DNA from 4 places in the Pseudoalteromonas sp. P1-7a genome. Region 1 is predicted to be linked to each of the others. Evidence: predicted binding sites of a transcription regulator. Region 1 holds the regulator's gene; each other region holds the start of a gene.
The links. The regulator sigma-54, encoded in region 1, starts transcription at its own class of promoters, with help from an activator protein. The targets are predictions, from matches to a motif close to GTTGGCACGNNNNTNGNNT.

Region 2: a site for sigma-54 is predicted at 1,044-1,062, ahead of AN389_RS20235 (DUF1328 domain-containing protein). Genes of this name have one in related genera too.
Region 3: a site for sigma-54 is predicted at 1,026-1,044, ahead of AN389_RS12290 (amidase family protein). Genes of this name have one in related genera too.
Region 4: a site for sigma-54 is predicted at 1,233-1,251, ahead of AN389_RS09515 (TorF family putative porin). Genes of this name have one in related genera too.

The regions. Positions count from the first base shown of each region.
Region 1 covers NZ_LKDU01000005.1:87,611-89,783, reverse strand. Annotated here, with positions in the region: gene hpf (ribosome hibernation promoting factor) at 1-185, opposite strand, end outside; gene AN389_RS05705 (RNA polymerase factor sigma-54) at 213-1,712, opposite strand; gene lptB (LPS export ABC transporter ATP-binding protein) at 1,782-2,173, opposite strand, start outside.
Region 2 covers NZ_LKDU01000036.1:22,361-24,533, reverse strand. Annotated here, with positions in the region: gene AN389_RS17285 (YcxB family protein) at 1-429, opposite strand, end outside; gene AN389_RS17280 (hypothetical protein) at 587-778, opposite strand; gene AN389_RS20235 (DUF1328 domain-containing protein) at 831-1,004, opposite strand; gene AN389_RS17275 (OadG family protein) at 1,534-1,779, shown strand; gene oadA (sodium-extruding oxaloacetate decarboxylase subunit alpha) at 1,789-2,173, shown strand, end outside.
Region 3 covers NZ_LKDU01000018.1:68,733-70,905, reverse strand. Annotated here, with positions in the region: gene AN389_RS12290 (amidase family protein) at 1-853, opposite strand, end outside; gene AN389_RS12285 (putative 4-hydroxy-4-methyl-2-oxoglutarate aldolase) at 1,200-1,682, opposite strand; gene AN389_RS12280 (TetR/AcrR family transcriptional regulator) at 1,686-2,173, opposite strand, start outside.
Region 4 covers NZ_LKDU01000012.1:11,955-14,127, reverse strand. Annotated here, with positions in the region: gene AN389_RS09520 (M1 family aminopeptidase) at 1-52, shown strand, start outside; gene AN389_RS09515 (TorF family putative porin) at 446-1,132, opposite strand; gene AN389_RS09510 (hypothetical protein) at 1,412-2,173, opposite strand, start outside.

The DNA of each region.
Region 1 (2,173 bases):
AATAAATCTGCGCCGCTTACATGAATAGTCGCTTCTGCTTTTTGGTTGAGTTTTTCTACATCGAGAATGACATGCACATTGCTAATATGATCTGAGTGCCTTTCTAGCTTTGCAAATTTATTATTTACATAGTCTCTAAGTGAATCAGTTACTTCTACGTGACGACCAGTTAGGTTTAGTTGCATAAGCATTTCCTCTTTGTTTTTTACGTCTTATATCAAACTCTTTCTCTGATTTGACGGTGGAATAGCTAGCGATTCACGGTATTTTGCTATTGTGCGTCTAGCTACTTTAATTCCTTGCTCTGCCAATATATCCGCAATTTTACTATCACTCAATGGTTTGGCTGAGTTTTCCGCGGCAATTAGCTTTTTAATTAAGGCACGTATTGCGGTTGACGAACATTCGCCGCCGTTTTCAGTGCTTACGTGGCTTGAGAAAAAATATTTAAGCTCAAAAATACCACGTGGCGTATGCATATATTTTTGCGTAGTAACACGCGAAATTGTTGATTCGTGCATTTCTACCATTTCAGCAACATCGTTTAAAACCATTGGTTTCATGGCTTCGGGGCCATGTTCAAAAAACGCTTGTTGCTGTTTTACAATACAGTTTGTTACTTTTAGCAGCGTGTCGTTTCTGCTTTCAAGACTTTTTATAAACCATTTAGCTTCTTGCAGATGAGAGCGAATAAACTGGCTATCTCCACTAGATTTTACGGTACGTGACATGGCCGCATACTGACTATTTACGCGTATTTTTGGCATGCTATCTGGGTTTAGCTCTACCACCCAACGGCCCTTAATTTTTTTAACTGATACATCCGGTATGACATACTCAGACTCTTCCCTTACTATTGTATCTGCAGGTTTTGGGTTGAGGGTATGTATAAGAGTCATGACCTCTTTAAGCTCGTCTTCTTTAAGCTTAGTCTTTTTCATTAATGTACGATAGTCGCGTGCCGCTAATAGATCAATGTGATCGGTTAAGATCATTTTAGTTTGTTCTATAAAAGGGGTGTCTTTATCAAACTGATTAAGCTGAATACACAAGCACTCCTGTAAGCTTCGCGCGGCTATACCTACAGGGTCGAATAATTGAATACGTTTTAAAACGGCTTCTATTTCATCCAGTTCAACCTCAACGTCGTCATCGTTTTCTTGGTTAAAGCTTTCTAAAATTTCTTCACAACTTAGCGTTAAAATACCCGAGTCATCTACAGCTTCTACAATGGCTATAGCAATAGCTTCATCAGTGGGGCTAAAAGGAGTAAGCTGAAGTTGCCACATTAAGTACTCATGTAGCGTTTCAGTAGAGGCGCCCTGATAAATAGACTCATCTTCTGGCATTGGGCCTGAAGATGCCGCAGGGGCTGCACTCATGTACTCATCCCAAGTTACATCCATCGCCATATCATCGCTAACGGTGTCTTTATTTAAAGCTTCACCACTGTCTTGCTCGTATTCACTGGTTGTATCATCAGCCGATGCGCTTACGGTTACATCATCCGTATCTGCTTTTTGTTCATTTTTTCCAGCCGACTCTTCCGTGTAATCTTGCTCTTCTACTTCTAATAGCGGGTTGCTATCCAGTGCTTCTTGTATTTCTTGCTGGAGATCCAATGTACTGAGCTGCAGCAAGCGAATCGCTTGTTGCAATTGTGGAGTCATTGTAAGTTGCTGGCCCATGCGCAGCTGTAATGATTGCCTCATGTATCTCTAACAATCCTTTTATGTTGTTATAATTAATATTAGCAGATGCTTGTAGGTGTGGCTTAAATGTTACAGCCTAAATTGCTCGCCTAAATAAACATCGCGTACAGTTTTGTCATTTAATACGTGTTCTGGGGTGCCAGATGCAATTAGCTCCCCATGAGAAACAATGTAGGCTTTTTCACAAACATCAAGGGTTTCTCTTACATTGTGATCGGTAATTAATACGCCAATGCCACGATTTTTAAGATGTTCTATTATTTTCTTTATATCTAACACTGAAATCGGATCAACACCAGCAAAAGGCTCATCCAACAAAATAAATTTAGGGTTCGCTGCGAGTGCTCTGGCTATCTCTACACGGCGGCGTTCACCACCAGAAAGCGCCATACCTTGGCTATCACGTATATGTTGAATGCTAAATTCATCAAGTAAGTTGTTAAGCGTTTCTTCTCGCGCGG
Region 2 (2,173 bases), on a different contig from region 1:
ATCAGTTAATACACTGCTAGAAATATATTGCATACCTTTATTATGCTGTACTAGGTAACCGTGGTTGGTTTTAATAATGCGGGTTATTTCTGCCCACTTAAATGTATGGCTTTTATAGTGGTTCTCGGTGCTGATAGCGTCATCGGTAAACGTGAGGGTAACAGTCGATCCCGAAGCACGGCTAAGCATTTGGCGCGTAACCCACCAAGGCCTACGGTAATAAAAGGCAACGCATTCTAAAACACCCAGCATTATTAAAAATGACCCTAGGTAGTGATCGTCCATAACGTAAATACTAATTAAACCTAAGCACACCAGCAATGCCAGCAAAAAGTATTTTGGCTTTGCTGCTTTACTATAAGAGTGGGACTCGTCAAAGCATTCGTAGTAGTAGGGTTTATCGAGTGTGTAAGTGGTGGTGAGTGCCATAATTGCTAATAAATAATAGTTTTCGCTATTTTAGCAAGCTAGTGTAGAAATCACACCCGTTAATATTGGCTATATACTTAAAGAGGTAGAAGCAGCTTTTTGTTTACGCATAAAAAAACGGCTTATTAAAAGCCGTTTTTTTACGTTACCAAGCAGATTAACAGTTAGTTTCTTCTGCGTTAACGCCTTCTTTTACATTTTCACATGCATCTTCAACAGAGTTTTGCACGTCAGTTACTGCTTCATCAATACGCTCACCTGCTTCTTCTGCGTGGTTGTCTTCACAGCCCATCATAAAGAAACCTGCAAATACCGCGATTAGTGCTGCTTTTAAAGTTGTAGAGTTCATAATGTAATTCCTTGTATGTGTTAATTAATTAGTGTTTTAAGTATGTTAGTAGCTACCTGGGCGATTTACCGCGCAGCGCACCTGATACTAAAGAAATCACTAAAAGTACTAAAAAGATAAAGAATATAATTTTTGCTATACCAGCTGCGGCACCTGCGATACCACCAAAACCTAACACTGCAGCGATTAAAGCAATAACTAAAAATGTAATTGTCCAGCGTAACATTGTTTTCTCCTTGGTTATCAAATTCGTTCGAAAGTAATAATGCCAGTTGCGTGCCAGAGTTTAATTTTGTTATTTTTCAGTGTGTTATAGTTTTTTGAGCGAGGGTTATAAATTTAGGATTGGTAAGTTTTACGTTTAACGATGTAACTTATTCACACTATTGTAAAGAGAGTAAAAAAATAAATATTTTATATATGCTGCCTCTTGCTTTCTTGGTAAGACCAATTTACATTTTTAACCACAGTAGGTTTTCCGCTGTTATTTAACTTACTATTTTTTATGACTTTTAAGTTGTTTTGGGTTTAACCATATAATCTTTGCCTATAACGGTTATTTATATCATCTATATCTAAGCTAATTTTACCCTTTATTAGCTATGTTAACTATTGTGACTGTATGTTAGTTTAATTTTAATTGGTTTTACCAATTGACAGGTGGTGGACAAAGTTAAAAGTTTTGTTATCATTCGGTGAATAATTATTTAAATAAAGCGATTTTTTATATCGCTATATAGTGCAGGGGGAGAAAAATGGATATAGGAGCTGTACTCACAACCGCAGGTAGCTTGATGCTTACCGGCATGGTGGGTGTGTTTATATTTCTTTCAATATTGATTGGTGCTGTAACACTTATGTCTAACTTGGTCGCTCGTTTTGATGTGGCTGAAGTTGCAATACCGGTTAAATCACCATCTTTAAAATCTCAAGGTGTGCAAAGCGAGCACATCGCTGCTATTAGTGCTGCCATTGCTCAGTACAAATCAAATAATAAATAAGAGGCACACATGGCTAAATTAAAATTAACAGAGCTTGTTTTACGCGATGCTCATCAGTCTTTACTTGCAACTCGTATGCGCTTAGATGACATGCTACCTATTGCTAGTAAGCTTGATGATGCCGGTTATTGGTCTATTGAGTCGTGGGGCGGCGCTACATTTGACTCGTGTATTCGTTATTTAGGTGAAGATCCGTGGGAGCGTATTCGTGCCCTTAAAAAAGCAATGCCCAATACTAAACAGCAAATGCTATTACGCGGACAAAATTTATTGGGTTACCGCCACTACGCCGATGACGTGGTAGAAAAGTTTGTAGAGCGAGCTCACAAAAATGGTGTAGATGTATTTCGTATTTTTGACGCCATGAACGATGTACGTAACTTAGAAACTGCAA
Region 3 (2,173 bases), on a different contig from region 1:
AACGTGCCGCAATTGCCGGAGCAAACTGGGGAAGTTGCCCTGGCAATTGAAGCCAATCTTTATGCGTTTTTGCGATTGCTCGCCCTTGCAGTATTCTAAAGCTGTCAGCCAGTTCGCTTAATAAGTTGCTGTCAGGCAGTTTAAATTCTTTATGGTGTTTAAAATAAGGTTTGGTTTTTTTAAGCAATTGTTTAAGCGGGGCTTGTAATGCAGGGTCAACCAGCTCAAATAATGGCTCGCAAATAACTAAAGTATCAACGTTATTAATAGCTTGATTTGGCAACAGTATATTGCCTATATCGCTTAGCAGCTCTGCACTTTGCGTAAGCCAGCCTATGGTATCAAAAGGGGGGGCGAGCGGTATTAGGCCATCTTTTTCAATGACGTTATGGCTTGGCCTTATGCCAAATAAGCCACAATAACTTGCGGGTATTCTAATAGAGCCGCCGGTATCGGTACCTAAGCCAATATCAGCTAGGTTAGCAGCTACGGCGGCCGCCGACCCCATACTTGAGCCACCACTTGCATGGCCCTTAAGTTTTGGGTTTTGTGCTGCACCATAGTGAATGTTATTGCCCTCTAAGCTGTAAGCCAGCTCATCGGTATGGGTAAAGCCTGTAAAGCGACAACCTTCATTCATTAGTTTATTTACGGCACTTGCTGTTTGCTGTGCAGGTTTTGCTGCTTTAAACCAGCTTGGGTTACCCGCGCTGTTGCGCTCGCCTTTAACAGCAAATACATCTTTTACCGCAAGGCGCTTATTTACAAGTTTGCCGTGGGTTTGTGTTTGCCATGCGTTAGGGCCATGGTCACAAAAAATACCGGTAAAATTATTATGTGTTTTGGTACTCATATCACCACTCGTTATAAAGTAAATCTGACCAACTGGTTATAATCAGATTTAGGGTGATTAAAAAGACGAATTAGTTATTATTATTTTTCAGCCCACTGCGTAACATCTTATTTTTATTTTACAGAGCCTGATCCGCTTTTTAATCGGTTAGCTATTATATTGCCTAAAAGCTAAGCAAAAGCAATGCCAAATGCAATAAAGTTGTCCGCTCGGTCAGGTTTTATTTGGTTTACATGGGGTTTAGCAGATATTTATAAAAATATAAGTATTAAAGAAGGCGTAATTTAGAGGTGAAAACACACCAAGTTGGTGCGTGATTGCACCAACTTGGTTGCAAATATGGCGTTTATAGTAATGCGTTAGGGCTAATAATTAAGCCATTTACATCGGCGTATAGCCAATCGTTAGGGTTAATTGAGGTACTCAGCATGGTTACAGTTTGGTTTTTATCGCCAAAGCCACGCTTTAATGTACTGCGCGGGGTTGAACCTAGCGCCATAACCGGTAAATCCATAGTGGCTAGTATTTCAATGTCGCGGCAACAGCCGTTAATAACAACGCCTTCCCAGCCATTTTTTAACGCGCGCTCAGCCATAATATCGCCTATAAAAGCAAAGCGTTTGCTAGCAAAGCCATCAATAACCAATACTTTACCCTCACCGTTTTCATGCAGTATATCGGCGGCAAACGAGTTATCGTCTGGACATGTAACGGTAACTGCTTGACCACTAAAGGTGGTTTTTTTACCAAAGTGGCGCAGGCCGCTGTCGGCGACTTGTACGCTTTCGCGGTGATCGTCAAATAAGTCTGGGGTGGTAAAGTTATTCATGGGTTAGGCCTCACTGTGCTCAGGTATTTTTAAGCCAATACCTTTTAAAATTATGTGGGCAGTTGATTGCGTTATTTGTGCCACATCGGTTTCGTCGTATTCTAATTTGTTCATTACCAGTAGCACTTCGGCTTGAAAGTCGGCGTAGTACTGCGTAGTTGACCAAATGGTAAATAATAAATGATAAGGGTCAACATTATCCATTTTGCCTGCATCTATCCAGGCCTGAAACATGTCTACCTTTTGTTTTACCCACGGGCGCGTGTTAGTTCTAAAGTAGTTTTGCAAATATGGAGCACCGCGCAGTATTTCACTGGCAAATAAACGTGATTGCAGTGGCTGGTTTACGGCAAGTATTACTTTACTTTTAATATAGTGATAAAGCACATGTGCAGGGTCGTCCTCAGGGGTTACGTTATCTAAGCCTAAGTTCCAGTGCGCAATTATGCGATCTATTACGTTTTCGTATAGGCCGTCTTTGCTTTTAAAAT
Region 4 (2,173 bases), on a different contig from region 1:
GTACATTAATCTTGTTGATAAAGACAGTAAAAACAACCTAGCTAAGTTTTAAAGATTAAAGATTAACGATTAACTGAAAGGCCGCATTTAGTGCGGCCTTTTTTGTTTTAGCTAATGTGTATAACACTAACCCTCAATAATACTTAATTACTTCAAGGCTAAACGTAGTAGCTGGCTGCGTTAAAGCCTCAGATTTAGAGCAACTAAATAGCTTACTTTGGCTAGGTTTCGCCACGTTTCTCTTGCTTCAGAGTAAATTAGTCAATTAAGCGAGTTGGCATTACGGGTAAATGATTTAACAGCATGGTGGTAGTGATTGATTAACTGGTGCACATGGAAGAGCGCATTAGTTCTAAACTTAGAGGGCGTTATGGGTATTTAGGCTGCCCTAAACGAGAAAAGGGCCAAAAGGCCCTTAGTGTTGCAGCAAGTAACACATTTTGTTTTAAAGCGTAAAGTCTACCGCGTAACCTACGTAAACTTTAACATCTGACTCATCCATGTCGGTGTCAGATACGCCAAAAGTAAAACCATCTTTTGATACAGAGATACCATAATCAATAATATTATCATCGCCTATAAAGTCGCCAGAGTAGTGGCCTAAGTGCAGCGCAACCTCAGTGCCATTACTGCCAACAGCAAAGCTGTAATCGGCATTTAGGTATAGCGAATCGCCAAAGTCAGTACCATCACCGTCAGCAGCTGAAGTAGCAAGTACTGCAGCACCAAAAGTAAAACCTTCTACACTAATGCTACCGTAAATCTCAGAGAAATCAGCATCTGCCTCAGAAGCTGCATCTGGGTAAGCGTAATAAATGTAACCTACATCGTAGCTAACTGTCTCATTAATATCACCGCCAAAGCCAGCGTATAGGTCTAGCTCATACGTCATTTCATCGGCCCAAGATGCATTTGAGACCCAAGTGCCTGCATAAAAGCCCGACTCGTTAGCGTAATCAATACCGCCAGAAATAGCAGCATCGCCCCCAGTTTGCTCTTGTCCACGCCATAAGTAGTTAGACGTAGCCGCTGCGTTTGCGGTTACCTCTGCATGCACGGCTGTTGATGTTAAAGATGTAGCACCTAATAAAGCGATTGCGCTAATTGCGATAGTTTTTTTTAGTTTTAGCATGTCCATTTCCCGTTGTATGATTTTTTTACCGCCTAGGTTTTTATTCTCTTATTGGCAACCCTTTGGCTAGCGGCGTTTTATTGTTTAACTGGAAATAGAATTGCACTGTATGTGCCAGCTCAAAATTATTTGGTTGAAACTGGTTTTTTGTTCTTTTATAACAAGGTGTTAAAGGATTTTCGAAAAAGGAGGTAATTAGGGTGATAGTAAAGAAACGCACACTGCTGGTGCATAATTTAACCTAACTGCACCAGAAAAATACAGTTAGGTTAGGTAAATTTAGCCAAATATAGTGCGCATGAGACTAATTGTTTCGTTTACTCCGCGCCCTTTTTGTACTTCGCTAATAATAGAGTCGCGTTTGCTACGAATATGCTCAGGAATGTCATCGGCTGCAAGTGCGCGGTCTACAAGTATTTCGGCTGACTCTTTGCCTCTACGTTGTGGTTTTCCCGCACTTGTTGTGCTGCGTTTAGGTTTGTTTAATAACTTAATATAATTTGAATTGTCGGCCGTGCTGGCATCTGCATAGTAAAAAAAGCACGGTAGTAATGCTTTTATACTGACCAGTTGCTCTTCTAGTTCATTGCTGCCATTAGCCATTTTAAACCACGACATAGCATGAATGCTTTGTACTATATCTTGCCAGTAGCGCTCAAAGTCGCGATTGTTTAGTTTTGTAATACCTAAAGCTGCGCATAATGCATCAAGACGGCTATTACTAATTGGCGTAAATACATCTGGGCGGCGCATTGCTAATAAACGTGTAGCAGGGGCAAGGGTAGGTTTTTCATCGCTACCGTTAAAGGCAAGTAAATAAGCAACAACAAACTGTTGGTAATCAGCTTCGCTCACATCTCCTTCAAGCGGAATGTTAGCAAGTGCATCGTCAAACGCGCCAGGTAAGTCGGCTAGCATTTGATGAAAACCTTTTGCACTTTTTGTTGATGCAAACCATTCAACATCAAAGTTATAGGTGCTTGGATCGAGCGTAGCAGTGTGTTTACCACTAAATGCCAGTAAATCCTCTGGGATCATGTC